2 regions of the Streptococcus sp. STR1/CE/0325 genome follow, and region 1 is predicted to be linked to the other one. Evidence: predicted binding sites of a transcription regulator. Region 1 holds the regulator's gene; the other holds the start of a gene.

Region 1 (11,071 bases):
AACTGATTTTTCAATCAAACGAACTGGGTTTTTCGCACGCAATTGACCAGCAGTGATTTGCTTCAATCCACCTGGATACATAGAGTGAGTGTAGTAGATCTTATCTGTTGCTTTTTTACCAGTCAATTTCACTTTTTCAGCATTGATGACGATGACAAAGTCACCTGTATCAGTGTGTGGTGTGAAAGTTGGTTTGTTCTTACCGCGAAGAACGCTAGCAACTACTGCTGAAAGGCGTCCAAGAGGTACATCAGTGGCATCAACCACGTACCATTTACGTTCAACTTCACCTGGCTTAGCCATGTATGTTGTTTTGTTCATGATTTCTCCTATACGAATCGTTTTTGTTTACAAGGTGGATGTTCCGGTCCACGGGTTATTTGAAGGGTTCCGGGGCCTTTCAAATGGGGTAAACAATACCGTATTCTATATTACCAAAAATAAGCCTTTGTCGTCAAGTCTTTTTACTTGATTTTACTAAATTTTTCCCCATCATTCTTCTGGCCAAAAGAGATCATCTAGGGTCTTATCCAAAGCCTGACAAATGGCAATGCAGAGCTTGACGGTAGGGTTATAATCCCCTTTTTCCACAGCTAAGATGGTTTGTCTTGAGACTCCAACTAAGTCTGCCAAGCCTTGCTGGGACAAATCCTTGCTAGCCCTAGCTGCTTTGAGACGCAAATTTTTCATCTAACCCTCCTTTGTCAGCTGCTTTTCTTTATAAAACCGAGCTGCTAGAATAATAGCGGAGCCTAGACCTAGAAAAAGAAGAAAGCTACCATGGCTAGGACGCCAGTCAAAGTCACCATCTGAGATACCTTTTCCTACTGCTGCCAAAGGAAAAATGACACTAAGCCATATGAGAGATTTGGTGTTTTTATCTAAGACGCCATGGAAAATTTTATAGAGATTAAAGACCACCAAAGCTAGAACTCCCCAAAACGCTATAAAAGTTGACAGGTAAACCATTGATAAGTGACAACGATCGCCTGTTGCACCGAGGACAAAAACTCCCGTAAAAATAACATAGAAGGCACAGGTGTAAGCCTGATTGGCAATCTGCAACTCTCTCATCATATTGCTTCTCTTGCTGCTCTCTCTTAACAAACAAAACGAGCATAGCTACACCAATCATTAACAACCCAAAAATCATCTGCATCCCCTTCTTTCTACCAACTTAGTCCTCTTCTTTAACCAAATATTTATCCCAGATATAACGGCTAATGAAAGCCAAGCCCAGTATCAAAAAGAACAGGCCACCAATCCATCCCAACCCTCTGCCATAGTGGCTATCCAAAAGAGATGACCAAGACAAGTGTGTTCCTTGATAAATCAAGATAGAGCCACCTAGGGCAAGGTAAATGCCACCAAGAATAACACGCTGTAGGTTTCCACCTTTGGACCAACGGGACAAGTCAACCCCTTTCTTGATAAGATAGAGATACCAAAAGGACAAACAGGCAAAGATAATTATCTGCAAAACCATGCGACTGATTCCAAAGTCCATCCAAACACTTTGAGTAATACTATAAACAAATACCAAACCAAAGAGTAGCCAAAAAGCATGCTTATAACCCTTGTACTGAATTAAAAGCTGACGTTCATCATAATAGTCATAGTCGCTTTGTTTTCTTTTTTCTACCATACCTTCATCTCCTTTTCCGCATTGTAAGTAATCGCTTTTAAATAGCCAATAACCACCAAAAATACATCTTGCCCGTCTTTTCTTGCTTTGACCTCCACTTCTTTATGCTTTTATTGTAATCTTATGATTACTTTTTGTTAAGTATAGTTTACAAAAATTGATTTATTTTATCAACACGCCTCAAACACCAATTAACCACACTCAGTCAGTTTGTGGTATAATAAAGGTTATGGATAAATTAGTTAAATCAATCGCCGAATCTGGTTTTTTCAGGGCATTTGTCCTAGATGCCACCAAAACCGTCCAAACGGCTCAAGACAAACATCACACCCTTTCTAGTTCAACCGTCGCTCTAGGACGTGCTTTGATTGCCAACCTAATCTTGGCTAGCAACCAAAAGGGAGAAAGCAAGGTGACCCTAAAAATCATCGGCAATAGCTCTTTTGGTCATATCATCTCTGTTGCCAGCAACAAGGGAGAGGTCAAAGGCTACATTCAAAACACGGGCGTTGACATCAAAAAAACAGCGACAGGTGAAGTCCTAGTCGGCCCTTTCATGGGACAGGGGCATTTTATCTCCATCGTAGACTATGGCATCGGCAATCCCTATACCTCAACTACTCCGCTCATCTCAGGTGAGATTGGTGAAGACTTGGCCTACTACCTCACAGAAAGCGAGCAAACTCCTTCTGCTGTTGGACTCAATGTGCTTTTGGATGACAAGGATCAGGTCAAGGTAGCTGGCGGTTTCATGCTCCAAGTCCTCCCTGGAGCTTCTGAAGAGGAGATTGCTCGTTATGAAAAGCGTGTACAAGACATGCCAGCCCTCTCCCAACTCCTACAAGAAGAAAATCCGACACAGGCTATTTTAGCTGCCCTTTACGGCGAAGAAAGCTACAAAATTTTAGCAGAAGAACCTCTTTCTTTCCACTGTGATTGCTCAAGAGAACGCTTTGAAGCAGCCCTTTTGACCCTTCCTAAGGCTGATTTGCAAGCCATGAAAGACGAAGATCACGGAGCTGAGATTACCTGCCAGTTCTGCGGCACTCCCTACACCTTTACAGAAAGCGATTTGGAGGACTTGATTCATGACCAAGCTTAATTCTTCTTTTTTCATCGGAAATGTGGAGATTCCCCACAGGACTGTCCTAGCGCCTATGGCTGGGGTGACCAACTCTGCTTTTAGGACCATCGCCAAAGAATTTGGAGCAGGTCTTGTGGTCATGGAGATGGTCTCTGATAAGGGAATTCAATACAATAACGAAAAAACCCTACATATGCTACATATCGACGAGGGAGAGCACCCTGTTTCCATCCAACTTTTTGGGAGCGATGGTGATAGCCTAGCACGCGCTGCTGAATTCATTCAAACCCATACCACAACAGATATTGTGGACATCAACATGGGCTGTCCCGTTAATAAAGTGGTCAAAAACGAGGCGGGTGCCAAGTGGCTCAAAGATCCAGAAAAAATCTATCAAGTGGTCAAGACCGTCAAGTCTGTCCTTGATATTCCCCTCACCCTCAAGATGCGCACCGGCTGGAGCGATAGTAGCCTTGCCGTTGAAAATGCCTTAGCCGCAGAAAGTGCTGGAGTGGCTGCCCTTGCCATGCATGGTCGGACCCGTGAACAGATGTACACTGGAACCTGTGATCACGAAACCTTGGCTCGTGTCGCTAAGGCGGTCACACAGATTCCCTTCATCGCCAATGGAGACATCCGCTCTGTCCAAGATGCCAAACTCATGATTGAAGAAATTGGAGCCGATGCTGTCATGATTGGACGTGCTGCCATGAACAATCCTTATATCTTCACTCAAATCAACCACTTCTTTGAGACAGGTGAGGTCTTACCTGATCTGCCTTTTGAAAAGAAACTTGACATTGCTCACGAACACCTCAAACGCTTAGTCGCCCTAAAAGGCGAACACATTGCGGTACGAGAGTTCAGAGGCCTAGCTCCCCACTATCTCAGAGGGACTTCTGGAGCAGCAAAAATTCGCGGAGCCGTCTCACGAGCTGAAAGCCTAGCTGAAGTCGAGGAGCTCTTTAACAGCATCCGCGTTTAAGCTAAGGTTAAGCGAGGAAGGGTATACTACTATCATCCTAAATATATTTCTTTTTCATAAATCTCCTAAACACCTGCCAACTCGATTGGGAGGTGTTTTTTTGACAAGGGCAGTAGCTGATGGACGACCGACATCATAGATGCCTATCCATATCCCTCTCTTTGATCAATCTCCCAAAGTCTTTTCTGATCTCGTCGTCGAAAGGAACTTTTTTTATGTGGAAAATAAACTTGAAAAAATAAGAAAAGATAAGTTTCTTTTAAGGTAGGCACGTTATACTAATAGCATCCTAAATATATTTCTTTTTCATAAATCTCCTAAATACCTGCCAACTCGATTGGGAGGTGTTTTTTTGACAAGGGCAGTAGCTGATGGAACACTTCTTCGCCTAGATTAGGTTCGAACCATTCTCATCAGCCTTGCCGGGAGGTGGACAACGACATCAAAGATGTCTGTCCATCTCCCTCTTTTTCATAAATCTCCTAAATTCCTCTAAGCAACTAGGATAGGGGAATTTTTTGATAGAAAAAATAGGAAAAGATAAGGTTCTTTTAAGAAAGAAAAGATATACTACTTTCATCCTAAATATATTTCTTTTTCATAAATCTCCTAAACACCTGCCAACTCGATTGGGAGGTGTTTTTTTGACAAGGGCAGTAGCTGATGGAACACTTCTTCGCCTAGATTAGGTTCGAACCATTCTCATCAGCCTTGCCGGGAGGTGGACAACGCCATCAAAGATGTCTGTCCATCTCCCTCTTTTTCATAAATCTCCTAAATTCCTCTAAGCAACTATGACAGGGGAATTTTTTTGCATCTTTTCTTTACCCTTATTTTATGTTATACTAACCAAAAAACAAAAAGGAGAATTTATGTCAGCAATTACTGCTAAGCGGGTGTCCAACTATGAGTTGTTCTACGACCTTGTCTTTGTCATTGCTACCTCTAGCATGACCCACCTGCTCCATGTCAAAGAACTAAGTTTAAGGGCTTTACTGACCTTTATCACTGCTAACTTTATCATCATGGCCATTTGGATCAATGAAACCTTTTATATGAACCGCTACGGAGAGAGGGATCACATTGATATTTACACCATTATCCCTGGGATGTTTATCATCGGGCAAATCGCAGCCAACTTTGGCTTACGGTATGAGCCTATCGCCCTGCCTTTTGCCTTTTATATTGGTCTGTCTTATGCGTTAGTTTCTCTGCAGTACTATCTCAGAGGAAAGCGAATGGGCACTTTTCCTGCTGACCTTAAGTGGTCGCTTGGCTTTAATCTCGCCATGACCGGTGTCTTTGCCTTATCCATGCTAGCTATTTCGATTGGTTTTTGGCGATTTGACGAGTGGTCTTTGATCATCTTTTTACTACCTGCCTATGCGCCTCTTCTCATCAATCGTTATGACCATCGCTTGGTCAATTTCCCTCATATTGTGGAACGCTGCCAGCTGATTACCATCATCACCTTTGGGGAAAGTGTGGTCGCAATCTTAAACGAATACAAGGGAAACCTCCTCATCACTGGCTTACTCTTCTTTGTCGGAATGAGCTTTCTCTTTGTATCCTATATCACCCAAGCCCACCTCAATATCAATCACCATCAAGCGACCAAGACTCATTTAATCTTTTATGCCCATAACATTTTAATTTTAGGGCTTAATTTCTTTACCGTTGGGTTAGAACTCCTGCCCTATCTGAGTCCAAAATTGGGCTTTAACCTCTTTTTACTAGGGATTTTCCTCTTTTACGCAGGGCTATTAGCAACGACACCCTATAACAAAGAACGCTATCAGCTCAAGACCAAGCACTGGGTCATCTATATTTCTAGCTTCATCCTCATGGGATTTTGCCTATACCTCGTAAGAAATAACCTCTTTTATCTAGCTTTGGTCTTTGCCATCACACCTTTTCTAGTCAATCAAATCCATCTGGTTCGCTTCTTGCGTGCGCAAAACCAAGAACTCAGTGACCTCATGGAGGGCACTTGGACCAAAAAACTCTATCAAGGTTGGGAGAAGCGAAATAAAAAATAAGGAATAGGTGAATACCTATTCCTTATTTTTCGTCTTCGGTAACATCAAACGTCAACTGACCTTTTTTGATACCAATTTTTAGCAGCATACCTTCTTTGAGTTGTTCAGATAAGATCAGCTCTGCCAAGCGATCCTCGACCTGTGTTTGAATCGTACGACGCAATGGTCTTGCGCCCATCTCCACATCATAGCCATCCTTAGCCAGATATTTAAGGGCAGATGGCTGCACCTTGAGGCGGATATTTTGCTCCAAGAGTTGCTTTTCAAGCGGTTTTAACATCAACTTCGCAATTTGTTCAATCTCTGCTTCTTTCAAGCTATGGAAAACGACCTTCTCATCAATCCGATTGAGAAACTCTGGACGATAAGCTTTTTTCAATTCTTCTAAGATACGACTAGCCATAGCCTTATCATCTGACGAGTGACTGATGCCAAAGCCAACTATCTTTTCATCTCGAAAAGCAGTAGCACCGATATTGCTGGTCATGATAATCAAGGTATTGGAAAAATCAACCTGACGACCGCGACTGTCGGTCAAAATTCCATCATCTAGAACTTGCAAGAGCAGATTAAAGACATCTGGGTGCGCTTTTTCAATCTCATCAAAGAGTAAGACCGCATAAGGCTTGTTTTTGACTTTTTCGGTCAATTCTCCCCCTTCATCATATCCTACATACCCAGGAGGAGCACCATTGAGACGACTTGCAGCGAACTTCTCCATATACTCACTCATGTCAAAGCGAAGAAGGGCTGACTCATCATCAAACAAGACTTCGGCAAGAGCCTTAGCCAGCTCAGTTTTTCCCACTCCTGTTGGTCCCAAGAACATAAAGGAGCCAATCGGACGTTTGCCTGTACGAATACCAGACTGATTGCGACGAATAGCCCGTGAAACAGCTGAGACCGCTTCGTCTTGACCGATTACACGTTTATGCAGTTCTTTTTCAAGGTTGAGGTAGCGCTTGTTATCTGCTTGAGAAAGTTTTTGAACTGGGATACCAGACATGCGACTAAGCGTTGCCAGCAAATCTTCCTTGGTTACGGTGATGGCTTTTGGATGCGCTTTTTGCGTTTCTTTTTTCAAAAGACGCTTGGCCAAGCGACTATCACCTTCCATCAGCGCCACATCAAGAGGGGTCAATTCTTCTTGTGCTTCTTTTTTCATCAAAAGCTGAACCGCAGCACTGGTTTCATCAATCAAATCCAAAGCTGAATCTGGCAGACGCTTGCTGGTTAAATAGCGGTGAGCTAACTTGACCGCTGTTTTCAAAACATCATCAGACAATTCCACCCTGTGATAGGCTTCATACCCTTTTTTAGCCCCTTTTAAAATGGCATAGGCTTCTTCAACACTGGGCTCTTCTAGAGTAATCTTAGCAAAACGTCTGCTAAGGGCCGCATCTTTTTCAATGTGCTTTTGATATTCTTCTTGAGTCGTTGCACCAAGCAAACGCAAACGACCACGAGCCAAAGCAGGCTTTAGAATATTAGCGGCATCCAGCGTGCTATCCATGCCACTACCTGAGCCAATGATGGTGTGAAGTTCATCAATGAAGAGGATGATTTTACCATCTTCTTCAACATCTGAGATGATTTTATTCATCCGCTCTTCAAAATCCCCACGAAAACGCGTTCCTGCAAGAACCGTCATCATGTCTAGCTCTAAAACCCTAAAGTCCTTCAACTCATAAGGAATTTCACCACTAGCGATGCGCTCTGCTAGTCCATAAGCCAAGGCGGTTTTTCCGACCCCAGCATCGCCTACCAAGACAGGATTATTCTTGGTCTTACGACTCAACACACGAATCATCCGTGTGATTTCCTCATCCCTACCAATAACGGGCTCTAGCTCTCCTTTTTCTGCACGAGCGCTCAAATCTCTGGTAAAGTCTGCAAGATCACCCACCTGGCTGCCCGGTGGCTTCATCATGTCTGAAAATTGATTGCTCTTCGTTTGCTTGGGACGGGTCAACTCATGGATATTCTTGACATCCTCTTTGGTCATCCCAGCATGGCGTTCCAAGGTTCTACGTAGCTCTAAAAAGCGAACGCCGTCCCCTTCTTCTGCGTGCTGAAAGCCAACTAATTCCAAAATCCGCATGGCAACATTGTCTCTACTCAACAAAATGGCTTCTAGCACATGCTCTGTTCCAATCTCATCAGAATTTGTCACTTGACTGATAGCTTCAGCATAAGCCATCAAGCGCTCTAGACCTTGCGAGCGCCCCTTAAATGAAAACTCTTCTGGAACTTCAACCGGATCTTTTCCCATAGCAAGAATAGCTGCGTCTTGATAAGATTCCAGCGGAAAATCCTGCTCAAACTCTAAAAATGTCAAGCCAGCAATGGACTGATCGCCTACGACTAAAGCTAGCAAGAGGTGCCAACTTTCCAAATAAGGACTCTCAAAGCCTGCGGCAATAAATTGACTCAGGGCAAAGGCTTCCTGTAATTTACTTGAATTTTGCTTCATACTAACATCCTTTTCTATCTAAGCGTTGTAACAATTTGAGCAACATATTGGCTCTGATATGAGCAGCATCTGCTCCCAAGACATCATCTGTACTCATGGCTAGCATCAAATTGCCCTCACGTTCACTTATAACCCCTTCGTCAAACAAATATTGCACCATATCTGAAAACACTGTCTGACTGACCGTCTCTCCGACATTAGCCATGAGATTGCCAAGGAGCTGATGATGGTCAGAAAACGAAATTTTGACGATCCGAATATAACCGCCACCCCCTCGTTTGCTCTCAACCGAATAGCCGCGGCTTTCGGTAAAACGCGTCTTGATGACGTAGTTAATCTGACTAGGTACGACTTGAAAAAAATCGGCTAAACTCGAACGCTTAATCTCGGCAAAGCCTGACTGAGCCAAAATCTCTTTGATATATTCTTCAATATTATCCGATGTATTTTTTGTTGGCATAGCTCTCGCTGTTCCTTTCTCTTTTTTGACTGTCTCTATCTTGCTCTAAAATAAAAAAGAGGCTAACTTGACCTTTATTGACTATTATATCATATTTTCAAGACTTACGCCAAGGATGAGGATACAATCCTAAAAAGAAAAAAGTTGAGAATTTTTCTCAACTTTCATCTCTATTAGTTATTTAGGGCTGCCGCCATTGTTGCAGCAACTTCTGATTCAAAATCGTTGGCTTTCTTCTCGATACCTTCACCCACTTCAAAGCGGACAAATGCTTCAACTTTAGCCCCAACAGAATCAAGGAACGCTTCTACAGTCTTGCTGTCGTCCATGATGTAAACTTGAGCAAGAAGGGTGTATTGTTGGTCAACTTTCGTGTTGTCAAGCATGAAGCGATCCATCTTACCTGGGATGATCTTGTCCCAGATTTTTTCTGGTTTGCCTTCTGCTTGAAGTTCAGCCTTGATGTCTGCTTCAGCTTGTGCAATCACTTCATCTGTCAACTGACCTTTTGATCCATACTTAAGAAGTGGAAGAGCTGGTTTATCAACCATAGCACGGCTTTCGTTATCTTGCTCGATCTTATGGTTCATTTGAGCCAATTCATCGTGGATGAACTCTGGATCAAGTTCTGTATAAGAAAGCACTTTTGGATTCATCGCAGCGATGTGCATAGACACTTGCTTAGCAAGGGCTTCGTCACCACCTTCGATAACGGCAACAACACCGATACGACCACCATTGTGTTGGTAAGCACCAAAGACTTGCTCATCAGTTTTTTCAACAATCGCAAAACGACGGAAGTCGATTTTTTCACCGATAGTTGCTGTTGCTTCAACATAAGCATCTTCAAGAGTCAAGCCTGAGCCAAGAGTCACTTTAAGGGCTTCATCGTTATTAGCTGGTTTTGCTTCTGCAAGTGCTTTAGCTGTTTCGTTTACGAGTTCAACGAATTGAGCGTTTTTCGCTACAAAGTCTGTTTCTGCATTCACTTCAACAAGCGCAGCCACGTTTCCTGCCACATAGATACCTGTCAAACCTTCTGCAGCGACACGGTCAGCTTTTTTAGCTGCCTTAGCCATTCCTTTTTCACGAAGCAATTCGACTGCTTTTTCGATGTCACCTTCTACTTCAACCAAGGCTTTTTTAGCGTCCATAACGCCAGCACCGGTTTTTTCACGCAATTCTTTTACAAGAGCCGCTGTAATGTTTGCCATTTTTATTCCTCCACTAAAAATAAAAAAGGGAAGGGCTAAGCCCGCCCCTTAGGATAGTTGGTTTTAACCTTTTGGATTAACGAAATTAGTTGTTTGATCCTTCAACCACTTCAACGATTTCTTCGATTGAGTCTGCTTCTGCGTTTTCTTCAAAAACAACTTCTGCATCTTCACCTTGACGGCCTTCGATAATCGCATCTGCCAATTTAGCAGTGATGAGTTTCACGGCACGAATGGCATCATCGTTGGCTGGGATGATCACATCGATGTCATCTGGATCAGCGTTGGTATCAACCATAGCAACAACAGGGATACCAAGTTTTTTCGCTTCTTTAACAGCGATTTGTTCTTTATGTGGGTCAACCACGTACATCACGTCTGGGATGCGTGGCATGTCTTCGATACCACCCAAGAATTTTTCAAGACGAGCACGTTGTTTGTTAAGAAGGGCTACTTCTTTTTTAGGAAGAACTTCAAAGACACCTTCTTCTTCCATGCGTTTGATTTCTTTCAAACGGGCAATACGTTTTTGGATAGTGCCCCAGTTTGTAAGGGTTCCACCCAACCAACGGTGGTTGATGTAGTATTGACCAGCACGTTCTGCTTCTTCTTTAACCGCTTCAGATGCTTGTTTCTTTGTTCCAACAAACAAGATAACGGCATCGTTAGCAGCTGCTTCACGCATGAAATCGTAGGCTTGGTCTGCCAACTTAACGGTTTGTTGAAGGTCAATCACATGGATACCGTTACGTTCTGTAAAGATGTACTTCGCCATCTTAGGGTTCCAACGGCGAGTTTGGTGACCAAAGTGAACACCAGCTTCAAGAAGCTGTTTCATTGAAATAACTGACATGAGTATGTCTCCTTTTAAAATAGTTTATGACCTCTTTTAGACGTCAACTCGCAGGCTAACCTAAAAAGGCAACTGACCCACGATTAGTCTAAAATGAGTATTATCGCATCATGCGACCTCTCCATTATACCACAAATCTAGGGGCAAAAACAAGTCAAAAATCAGGTTTTCCTTTAAAAACAGGTCTAGAGGAGCAAAAAAGTTGACCTTGTCCTCTTAACGGTTGCGAAAGACTTCGTACATGAGTACTGCCGCAGCAACACTGGCATTCAGGCTTTGGACATGTCCGTTCATGGGAATGGTAATCATCTCGTCCAC
Region 2 (11,071 bases), 1.3 Mb from region 1:
AGCGGTGATAAGAGCTGCAATCCGAGTCGAATGACGCAGTGGCCGATAAGCCAAAAATTCAATCAAGACACCCAGAGCAGCTGTGATCGCCATGGTCAAAACCAAAGCGACAAAGAAATTTAAATGAAAGGCTGAAATCAAGTAATAGCCAATAAAGGCTCCCATCATGTACAAATCACCATGGGCAAAGTTAATCAATTTAATAATCCCATAAACCATGGTGTAGCCAAGGGCAATCAGGGCATAGACACTTCCCAAAATCAACCCATTGACAAGTTGCTGAAGCATATCGTCACCAAACTTTCTATTTTTTATTCACATATCAAAAACAGCAAACATCTGGAGGAGACCTTCTCCCCCAGATGACCTAAGAGTCCATTATTTTGCCTCAACGGGCTCTGCTTTTTCTTCTTTTCCATCTTTAAGGCTGATGACAAGCGCTGTTTTAACAGGGTTGTGATCCTTATCGATAGAGAATTTACCTGTCACACCTTCAAAATCTTTCAATTTTGCAAGATTCTCAGAGAGATCTTTGGAAGTCTTAGCCCCTTTAGCAGCGTCAGCTAGCATATAAACAGAGTCATAACCAAGAGCGGCAAACAAGTTTGGCTCTTCGCCGTATTTTTCCTTGTAGGCCTTGACAAAGGCTGCTGACTTATCTGACAAGTTGACCTTAGTAGAGTAGCCAGAAACGTAGTAAACGTTGGTGGCGTTGTTAGCACCTGCACTTGCCACGTACTGAGGATCGCTAAAGCCATCAGGTCCTAGGATTGGCTTATCAATGCCCATTTCACGCGCTTGTTTGGTGATAAGACCAGTCGCTGTGTAGTAACCCGGCATAACGATGGCATCAAAGTCCTTGTTCTTAAACTTAGTCAAAGCCGCTTGGAAGTCCTTGTCATCACTTGCAAAGGTATCTTCAACAACAATCTCACCCTTGTAAGATTTCTTGAACTGATCGGCAACTGCCTTAGAGTAGTCACTGGAGTTGTCATAGTAAAGGACAACCTTATTTGCTTTTAAGTTTTCAGAAGCGTACTGCGCCAAGACCTTTCCTTGATAGCTGTCTTGGAAGGTTGCACGAAAGACATAATCTTGAACCTTACCATTTGAAACCGTCAAGCTATCTAGTGTTCCAGATGGCGTCATCAAAGGAACAGCTGCCTTGGTGGCATTTGGTGATGCGGCTGCTGTACCAGATGAAGTCGCAGGGCCTAAGATGGCATTGACCTTGTCTTGGGTTGCTAGGCTGGTTGCTACCGTTGCAGCTTCAGACGTGTCTGACTTGTTGTCCTTAGAAACCACTTCTAATTTTTTCCCATCAACACCACCAGCCTTGTTGATCTCTTCAACCGCTAGATCAGCTGCTTTTTTCTCCGCTGTTCCATAAGCGGCAACATTTCCAGATAATTCTAAGTTGTAGCCGATTTTGACGGTTTTATCGATTTGGGTGCCGTTGCTGCTCGACGAGCCACCAGGTGCTGCACTACATGCTGCCAAAGCTGCTGTACTAAATAGGGCTAAGGCCGCTAGGGTTAATCTCTTCTTCATTTTATTTCCTCAATTTCTAAAGTGTTATGTTTTATATAATACTGAATTGTCAGATAATTGTCAACCCATTTTTTCACTTTTTTCTAAAAAAGATGCTGAATCCTCAATGAAAACAGTTTTATCTTGCAAAGTGCCCACAAATTGGTGCTCCATAGCCAGCAGAGGTGAGCGTTTTACCTCCTTGACATACTTAAGACGGTTTAGTTGCGCAAGAATGGTTGTTTCTTGATCTTGATCGATATAAAGCATGACATAGCGCATCTTTTTTGAGTGATAGACCAGATCCCCTAATTTGACTAACTTTTTCGCATCTCGGTTGTAATACAAATAAATCACCAAACCAAGACGACTCGGTATCTGAAATTCTTCTTTTTTATCCATAAATAAGATTATAATAAAAAAGAGACTAAACGTCTAGTCCCTTTCTTGATAACTATTTGAGGTCGTTGTTCGTCATGATTTCATCAATGAATCCATACTCAAGTGTTTCTTGGGCGCTCATCCACTTGTCACGCTCAGCATCACGGTGCACCTCTTCGACTGTTCGACCAGAATTGTCTGCTAAAATCTGCTCAAGGTTATTTCTGGTTTTAAGAAGGTGTTCTGCTGCAATCGCCATATCGGTTTGTTGCGTACCGCCACCTGTGCCACCCATAGGTTGGTGGATCATGTATTCCGCATTAGGAAGCATGAAGCGTTTGCCTTTAGCACCGCTTGAAGCGATGACTGTTCCCATAGAAGCTGCCACACCCATAACGATGGTTTGCACATCAGATTTGATAAAGTTCATGGTATCCACAATGGCAAGACCTGCTGAAACAGAACCACCTGGGGTATTGACATAAAGGTAGATGTCCTTGGTGTTATCCTGTGCGTCCAAAAAGAGGAGCTGGGCAATGATGGAATTGGCCATATTGTCCTCAACAGGGCCTGTCAACATGATGATACGGTCTTTTAACAGACGAGAGTAAATGTCATAAGAGCGCTCGCCTCTGCTAGTTTGTTCAATGACTACTGGAATCATAAATATTCTCCTTTCAGGTTCTGTGACCTTTTCTAATCTATTGGTTCATTATACCTTATTGGTCAACTAAGGTCAAATAAAAAACTCAAAAAGAAGGGAGATTGAGGTCTGCCCCAGTCTCCTTTCGTATCTTATTTGGTTCCAAAAAGACGATCCCCAGCATCTCCGAGACCTGGCACAATGTAGCCGTGTTCGTTGAGTTTTTCATCAAGTGCAGCGGTGTAGATATCCACATCTGGGTGAGCTTCTTGCAGCTTTTTCACTCCTTCTGGTGCTGCAACAAGGCAGACAAACTTGATGTTGGTCGCCCCGCGTTTTTTAAGGGAATCAACCGCCAAAATAGCAGAACCACCTGTTGCTAGCATTGGATCCACCAAGAAAATTTGGCGTTGATCGATATCATCTGGTAGTTTGACCAAATACTCCACTGGCTCAAGCGTTTCTTCATCACGATACATTCCGATGTGACCCACTTTAGCCGCTGGAACAAGGCTAAGAAGACCATCGACCATCCCAATCCCTGCACGAAGGATCGGAACAATGGCGAGTTTTTTACCAGCCAATTGTTTTTGCACTGTCTTTGTGATTGGTGTTTCAATCTCCACGTCCTCCAAAGGAAGATCACGGGAAACTTCATAACCCATTAGCATAGCAATTTCATTAACCAATTCTCTAAAATCTTTGGTTGATGTGCTGGTGCGACGTAAAATGGACAATTTGTGTTGAATCAATGGATGTGAGATAACTTGAAAATTTCCCATGAGAAAAGACCACCTTCTATATTTTTCTAACTAGATATTATAGCATAATCCACAAAAAAAATCTGCCAAAAAGAGCAGATTTTTTAGTTTTTTACCCTATCTTTGCTTTTTGGCGCCATTCGTTTGCCCTATTTTTTCCAATAAACTTATCCAAAAGACCGGTTCTAAGGCTAAAGTAAGCATAAATCAAGACACCAACCGAACCGACCAGAGCTAGATAAAGGAAGTTCATCAAGCGCCCTTGTGGTTGAATGATAAAATGGAGCAAGAACATCACAAGCCCTACTCCCAATGCCATAAAGAGAGTTAAAAGAGCAATCAACAGCAAGCGTTTGTAAACCACTTGACGATTGAAGTGAGTCACAACTTGAATCCTCCGATAACTCAAGACAATGGAAACCAAAAGTGCGATATTGGTCGAATAAATCGGACCATAAGCATGGAAGAAATAGATAAAAGGAATCTGTAAAATAACCTTAATGATTAGCCCATAAAGGAAATACAGCATGACCTGACGGTTTTCAAATAAAGACTGCAAAATCGGAGTCAACACCATGTAAAGGGAAAGAAAAATGGTCTGTATCAAGGAAGCCGAGAGCAAATCTACCGCTAGCGAATCGGCTGCCCCATAAAAGACGACATATAAGGGGTGAACCAGCATCAAAGCCCCAACAACAACCGGAAGTAAAAAGCTCCCAAGCATGACCAAGTTATCAATCACCAAACGCGCTGACGCTTTATAGTCTTTTTTGATGAAATTCTCTGTTAAAAGAGGAATTGAGGTCGCACTGATAGAGCCTGCGACTGCAACAATAATCATGGTCAGTTTTCCTGGGTTAGAGGCAAAATAAGCAAACTGAACGCTCAACTCCTGCTTGGTATAAGAGGTAAAACCTGACATGGTATTGATATAAGTCGCTTGGTCAATCAACCGAAACAACTGGATAGCTGATCCTGTGATGATAAAAGGTAGCGCCTCTTTCACCGTTTCAATGATGACTAATCGGGTATTGACTTGACCGGACGCATCCTTTGCTTGAAAGAGAGCCTGTAACATGCCTTCTTTCCACAAAAAATAAAAGAGGGTCAAAAGACTAGCCAGCATACCGACAAAGGCTGCAAAAGTGGATTGGGTGACGGCTTCCACATAGTTTTTTGACCCCATTTTCATAATGAAAAAGGCAGTCACTAACATCCAGATAACACGAATCAACTGTTCAGAAACCTGACTCACTGCACTTGGATGCAGTTGGTTAAAGCCTTGGAAAAATCCCCGCAAGACACTCATAGCAGGAAAGACCAAAACCGCCAAGGTCAAGCTACGTAGGACAGGAACCAGTTCACTCCCACCACCACTCATATCGGAAAATAAAGGCGCTCCCAAATACAAAATGCCAGCAAACACCACGCCCAAAAACAGGGTGAAATACAACATTTGCTTGACCAGGTAAAAACTAGTCTCGCGCTTTCCAAGCGCATTGTACTTAGCCACTTGCTTTGCGACTGCAACAGGGACACCAACGGTTGAAATCAACAAAAAGAGGGCGTAAATCTCATAGCCCATCCCAAAAAGAGCATTGGCCTCAGGGCCGTATTTGCCCATCCAAGCATACCAAGGAATGATGTAAACAGCCCCCAATAAGCGGCTGATAAAATTGCTGGCAGTCAGCCAAGCAGTTCCTCGAACGAGCTGCTGCTGCTGATTTAAGGTTTCATTTTTTACAGACATGGTTCACTCTTTCACAGTAATCAATAAAATCATTATAAACTTTTCTTTTTGACTTGTAAAACAAGAACATTAGGGCTAAAATAAGAAGTATGATAAGCTTAAATACTATTTTAGACATCCTAAAAGCCGATCACAATTTTAGAGAGATCGCACTAAATGGACACTACACCTTAACCTATGACCAAAATCCCTCCTTTCAAAAACTCAGCTACGATAGTAGAGAGGTCGATAAAGACACGCTCTTTTTTGCAAAGGGAGCTTCGTTTAAAAAAGCCTTTTTAGAAGATGCCATTCAAAAAGGACTGGCCTTTTATATCAGCCAAGTGGACTATGAAGTCGGTATTCCTGCCATTTTGGTCAATGACATCAAACAAGCCATGAGCCTTATTGCCATGGAGTTTTACGGTCATCCGCAAAATCAACTAAAACTCCTTGGGATTACAGGAACAAAGGGAAAAACCACTGCCGCTTACTTTGCCTATCATATTTTGAAGCAAAGCCACAAGCCCGCCCTTCTTTCCACGATGAACACGACACTTGATGGCATTCATTTTACCAAGTCAAAACTGACCACACCTGAGAGCCTTGATCTCTTTGCCATGATGGCTCAAGCCGTTCAAAATGGCATGACCCACCTCATCATGGAGGTTTCTAGCCAAGCCTATTTGGTCAAAAGGGTTTACGGGCTAACCTTTGATGTGGGCGTTTTTCTCAATATCAGTCCCGATCACATCGGCCCTATTGAGCACCCAACCTTCGAGGATTATTTTTACCACAAGCGCCAACTCCTCAACCATAGCCGTTATGTGGTAGCTAACCAAAACATGCAACATGCCAACCTCATCTTAGAACAGATTAAAGACCTGCCACATGCCCTTTATGGCAGCCATCTCAATAACAGTATCACAAACAGTCAAGCCTTTTCTTGCCACTTTACAGGGCAATTAGAAGGCGACTATGACCTAGAGTTGATTGGGCATTTCAACCAAGAAAATGCTCTCGCTGCTGGTTTAGCTTGTTTACAGCTAGGAGCTAGTCTTACTGATATTTACCAAGGCATCAAAGACACCCGCGTCCCTGGGCGCATGGAAGTCCTCACGCAATCAAATGGTGCCAAGGTCTTTGTGGATTATGCCCACAATAAAGACAGTGTCGAAAAATTGATTGAAGTGGTAAAAACCCACCAGACTGGCAAGATTATCTTGATTCTTGGCTCAACTGGAAACAAGGGAGAAAGCAGGCGCAAGGACTTTGGCGAGTTACTCAATCACTACCCAGACCTTGAGGTCATTTTAACCACTGATGATCCGAATTTTGAAGACCCTAGGGCTATCGCAGAAGAAATTGCTAGCTATATTGAGCGCCCTGTCCACATCGAAGTGGACCGTGAGCTTGCCATCAAAACAGCTCTAGAAGGCACCCAAAAAGTCAGTGATGCTGTCATCATCGCTGGAAAAGGGGCTGACGCTTACCAAATCGTCAATGGCGAAAGAACGCCTTATCCGGGAGATTTAGCCGTCGCTAAGGCTTACTTAGACTAGAAAAAAACACCTTCATTTTCTCAAGAACCATTCCAATATATCAAAAGTTAGCGGTTTCTTGAGAAATCTATGATATAATAAGGCTAAAAGGAGAGGATAGGATGATTTCAGCCAAGCAGATCGACGTAAGCTATGACAAAAGGCTTGTTCTGCGTGATCTTAGCCTTGATATTTTACCTGAGAGAATCACAACCATTATCGGCAAAAACGGTTGCGGAAAATCAACCCTACTCAAGTGCCTTTGTCGCCTTCTCCCTCTTAGCAAGGGAGAAGTTCTTCTTGGTCAGGAGTCCATTCATCACCTTTCGACCAAGCAGGTGGCAAAGCGTGTGGCTTTTTTGCCACAGCACATCCTCGCTCCAGATGGGGTCAGTGTCTATGATTTCATCTCTTATGGGCGTTTTCCCCACCAAAAAGCCTTTTTAGGCTTATCTTCTATGGATCGGGAAAAAATTTACTGGGCTATGGAAAAGACCCAGACGGTTGCTTATGCCAATCTTCCTCTGTCACAACTCTCAGGCGGGGAAAGGCAGCGTGTCTTTATCGCCATGACTTTGGCTCAGGACACAGACATCATTTTCTTGGATGAGCCGACCACTTATCTGGATTTGACCCATCAGCTGACAATTCTTGAGCTCTTAAAAGAGATTAATCTCAGTGAGAAAAAAACCATTGTCATGGTGCTGCACGACATCAATCTGGCTGCTCGTTATTCAGACCAGTTGGTCGCAATGAAAGATGGGCGTCTCTATCAGACAGGAACAGTCAAAGACATTATGCAAGAAACGGTGCTTGGTCATGTCTTTGATATTGACCCTCAGCTCGTCATCGATCCAAAGACAAAGCTGCCGACGTTACTTAGTTATCATTTACCATAAAGGAGGTCTTATGAAAAAATTACTCTACCTCGTTAGCTCATTGCTTTTGGTGGTCTTGTTGGCTGCTTGCGGTCAAACCAAAGAGACCAAAACCAGTCAAACGAGCTATCAAGCACCAAAAATTGAGGGCTTTACCTACTATGGTAACATCCCCCAACATCCCAAACGGATTGCTAGTCTCAATGCCAGCTACACTGGCTATCTGCTTCAGCTGGATCTTCCTCTTGTGACGGCAACGACCTACGACAAGGATAACCCTGTTTTCAAAGAGGATTTGAAAAAGGTCAAACAGGCTATGCCTAAAGACCTTGAAACCATCTCTAGCCAAAAGCCCGATGTGATTATCATTGGCTCTAACGAAGACAATATTGACCAACTCAAGAAAATCGCACCGGTCATCTCGATTGAATACGGAAAACGTGACTACCTCCAGTTGGTTGATGATTTCGGAAAACTCTTTGATAAAGAAAAAGAAGCTACCGCTTGGCGCAAATCTTGGGATGCTAAGATTGCAGAAACCAAGACCAATCTAGATGATGCCCTTGGTAAAAATGCGACTTTCACCATTCTTGGTCTAACCGAAAAAGACCTCTACCTCTTTGGAGATAATTGGGGGCACGCAGGAGAAATCATTTACAAGTCCCTCGGATTTAAAGCACCTGAAAAGGTGGCCCAAGAAGTCTTTCCTAAAGGCTACTTGTCTATTTCAAAAGAGGTCCTTGCGGACTACATCGGCGACTATGTCATCGTCACTGCGGACAATAGCCAAACCAACTCCAGTCTTTATGAAAGTTCTCTCTGGCAAGCCATTCCAGCTGTTCAAAAGAATCATGCCATTCGGGTACAAGCCGACAGTTTCACCTTTACCGATCCAAAATCCTTGGATTATCAGCTAGAAACCTTGCAAAAAGCCCTTATGACACAAAATAGTAAACAAAAAACGAAAAAATCATGACCTTATCTCAACAAAAGCCAATCTCTTATTGGCTTCTTTTTTTAGGATTAGCCCTCTTTGTCCTCCTTTGTTACATGAGCTTGCGGTTTGGTGCCATCTCTTTTTCTCACCATGAGCTGATAGCAGGCTTTTTTCACAAAAATACTGTCTTGTGGGAGGCGAGAATTCCCCGCATTTTAGCTGTCTTTCTCGTTGGAGCAAGCCTTGCTTTTTCTGGCAGCATGATCCAAAGCTTGACCAGAAACCCCGTTGCAGACACTAGCCTACTAGGTATCCAATCTGGAGCGAGTTTAGCTTTGACCTTAGCTATTTTATTTTCCCCTTCTCTGCACTATCAGGTCTTACTCCTCTTTTCCCTTCTGGGATCTAGCTTGGCTGCCTGCTTTACGCTAGGGTTGACTTATGGAAGGAAAACACACCACTCTCTTCGTTTGATTTTGATTGGGAGTATCTTGAGTGCTTTTTTGTCCACCTTAACGCAGGTTCTTGCGGTTACTTTCAAGCTCTCCGCTAGCCTTTTAAGCCTAGAAGCCAGCAGTTTTTCAGCGGTTAATTGGGCCATGCTAAAAACCACAGCTCCCTTTTTTCTCCTTGGTTTGACGCTTGGTCTCTTATTTGCCAAGCGGCTGGCTCTTCTCAACCTTGACCCTCTTCTTTTACGGGCTTTGGGGGTCAATATTTTTGGGAGTCAACTTTTTTTCTTGATTTTGGTCTTGATTTTAGCTGCTTCAAGTGTGGCGATTGCTGGCAATATCGGATTTATCGGGTTGATTGTGCCGCATTTTCTAAGACCTTTCACAAGGGGCATCTCGCGTCTATTTTGCTTACTTGTCATCTTATTTGGAGGGGATTTTCTCCTTCTGGCTGACCTTCTTAGCCGCACCCTAGCAGCCCCTAGTGAGTTGTCTCTTAACTTGCTCACCAGTCTGATTGGTTTACCGCTCTTTCTCATCCTGCTCAAGAAAAAAGGAGGTCGTTTCTATGACTAAATGCAAACACCTGATGTTAGGACTCCTTTTTCTTCTTTTGATTAGCTTTGTGATGGCCTTATGCCTTGGGACACCTAGCCTTTCCCCCACTCAGCTATGGAGGAATCTCTCTAATCCCAACCAAGGCGAGTATTTTCTCCTTTGGGAAATCCGCCTACCACGTCTTCTTGCTAGCATCTTAGGCGGATGGGCACTGGGGCTTTCTGGTTTAATTCTTCAAACCCTCACACGCAATCCCCTTGCAGACTCCAGCACCTTGAGTGCCAATAGTGGAGCTGGATTAGCTCTTGCCCTTGCCCTTAGTTTTGGATGGATGGACCAGTCCAATAGTCCTCTTTTTCTTCCCTTATTGACCAGTAGTGGTGCTGCCATCAGTATCTTTAGCGTCTATCTGTTCTCCCTTGGTTCCCATTATCGGATCAATCCTAGCCTTCTTATCATCAGTGGGCTTGGTGTCACCAGTCTTTCAACGAGTGTCATGGTCGCCCTCATCAGTCAAACAGACCGTTTTAAGTTAGACTATATCCTCTCTTGGCTGGGAGGCACGATTACAGGAGACAGATGGGAAACCTTGCTGCTTACTTTTCCGCTTTTGATTGGCGTCAGTTTATTGGTCTATAAACGGCATACCTCACTCAACCTCCTCTGGCTCAATGACCAATCCGCCATAGCTCTTGGACTAAATCTCCAAAAAGAACGCTTGATTGAGCTATTGCTGGCTAGTCTTTTAACCGGAATTGGCGTTATTTTGGTTGGAAACATCAGCTTTATTGGTTTTCTTTCAGCCCACCTCGCTAGACAATTAAGTGGCGTCAAGCACGCTCACCTCATTCCAGTCAGTAGTCTTTTGGGAATGTTGCTACTCTTATTAACTGACACGCTCAACCGTTCCTTACTGGCTATCCTTAGCCTGCCCACTGGTATTTTAGTGGCGCTGATCAGCCTACCTTATCTGACCTTGGTACTTTTTGATGCCAAAAAGTAAACAGCTCCCACAAGCAAAAAAGCCTAGGAAATCAAATCCTAGGCCCTTTTTTATCGATTAAGCATTGAAGCTTTCAGTGAGTTGTGGCACCACTTGCTTCTTGCGTGATACTGCCCCTGGTAAGAAGGCGTGATTGTCCTCTAGCGTAAAGTTAAAGGCTTTTTCTACCTTGTCCATGTGGCTTCCAAGCGCCAAGATTTCAGAATTAGATTCCAAAATATCCGTAATCATCAAGACAAAATCAGAGTAACCATTTTCTTCCATAGCCTTGGTCATGGCTGCTTCTAGCTCGGCTTGACGCGTGAGGACTTCTTTGATGTCCACGGTATTGACCTGCGCCACACGCACCTTGTTACCATTTAATTCAAAGGTTTTGGCATCAATGTCAATCAATTCATCCGCTGACTTGCTTGCCAAGTTGGTACCTGCTTTTAGCATCTCAAGACCGTAAGTTTCTAGATCAACACCTGCCAACTCTGCCAATTCTTTTGCCACTTGTGGATCGCTAGCGTGGGTGGTTGGTGATTTGAGCAAAAGCGTATCTGAAATCAAACCAGACAACAAGAGTCCAGCAATCTCTTTAGGAACAGCGACTCCATTTTCCTTGAAAGCACGGTAAACAATTGAGCTCGCTGACCCAACAGGCTCAACGCGCATG

The links. Region 1 encodes CtsR, which represses protease genes until heat stress. Its sites were predicted from a motif close to TTGGTCAAAAAAGGTCAAANA; they were not measured.
Region 2: ACZ49W_RS01745 (ATP-dependent Clp protease proteolytic subunit) is a predicted target of CtsR. The motif match lies at 2,634-2,654, and genes of this name have one in related genera.

What each region holds. Positions count from the first base shown of each region.
Region 1 covers NZ_AP045018.1:1,589,448-1,600,518, forward strand. The annotation lists gene rplM (50S ribosomal protein L13) at 1-321, opposite strand, end outside; gene ACZ49W_RS07700 (helix-turn-helix transcriptional regulator) at 493-690, opposite strand; gene ACZ49W_RS07705 (hypothetical protein) at 691-1,077, opposite strand; gene ACZ49W_RS07710 (DUF6773 family protein) at 1,178-1,645, opposite strand; gene hslO (Hsp33 family molecular chaperone HslO) at 1,875-2,747, shown strand; gene dusB (tRNA dihydrouridine synthase DusB) at 2,734-3,714, shown strand; gene ACZ49W_RS07725 (low temperature requirement protein A) at 4,587-5,753, shown strand; gene ACZ49W_RS07730 (ATP-dependent Clp protease ATP-binding subunit) at 5,776-8,226, opposite strand; gene ACZ49W_RS07735 (CtsR family transcriptional regulator) at 8,228-8,686, opposite strand; gene tsf (translation elongation factor Ts) at 8,860-9,900, opposite strand; gene rpsB (30S ribosomal protein S2) at 9,986-10,753, opposite strand; gene rlmB (23S rRNA (guanosine(2251)-2'-O)-methyltransferase RlmB) at 10,970-11,071, opposite strand, start outside.
Region 2 covers NZ_AP045018.1:337,864-348,934, reverse strand. The annotation lists gene ACZ49W_RS01760 (branched-chain amino acid ABC transporter permease) at 1-288, opposite strand, end outside; gene ACZ49W_RS01755 (ABC transporter substrate-binding protein) at 379-1,551, opposite strand; gene ACZ49W_RS01750 (DUF2129 domain-containing protein) at 1,612-1,932, opposite strand; gene ACZ49W_RS01745 (ATP-dependent Clp protease proteolytic subunit) at 1,985-2,575, opposite strand; gene upp (uracil phosphoribosyltransferase) at 2,707-3,336, opposite strand; gene ACZ49W_RS01735 (putative polysaccharide biosynthesis protein) at 3,428-5,065, opposite strand; gene ACZ49W_RS01730 (UDP-N-acetylmuramoyl-L-alanyl-D-glutamate--L-lysine ligase) at 5,155-6,606, shown strand; gene ACZ49W_RS01725 (ABC transporter ATP-binding protein) at 6,708-7,484, shown strand; gene ACZ49W_RS01720 (ABC transporter substrate-binding protein) at 7,495-8,439, shown strand; gene ACZ49W_RS01715 (FecCD family ABC transporter permease) at 8,436-9,428, shown strand; gene ACZ49W_RS01710 (iron ABC transporter permease) at 9,421-10,413, shown strand; gene ACZ49W_RS01705 (manganese-dependent inorganic pyrophosphatase) at 10,471-11,071, opposite strand, start outside.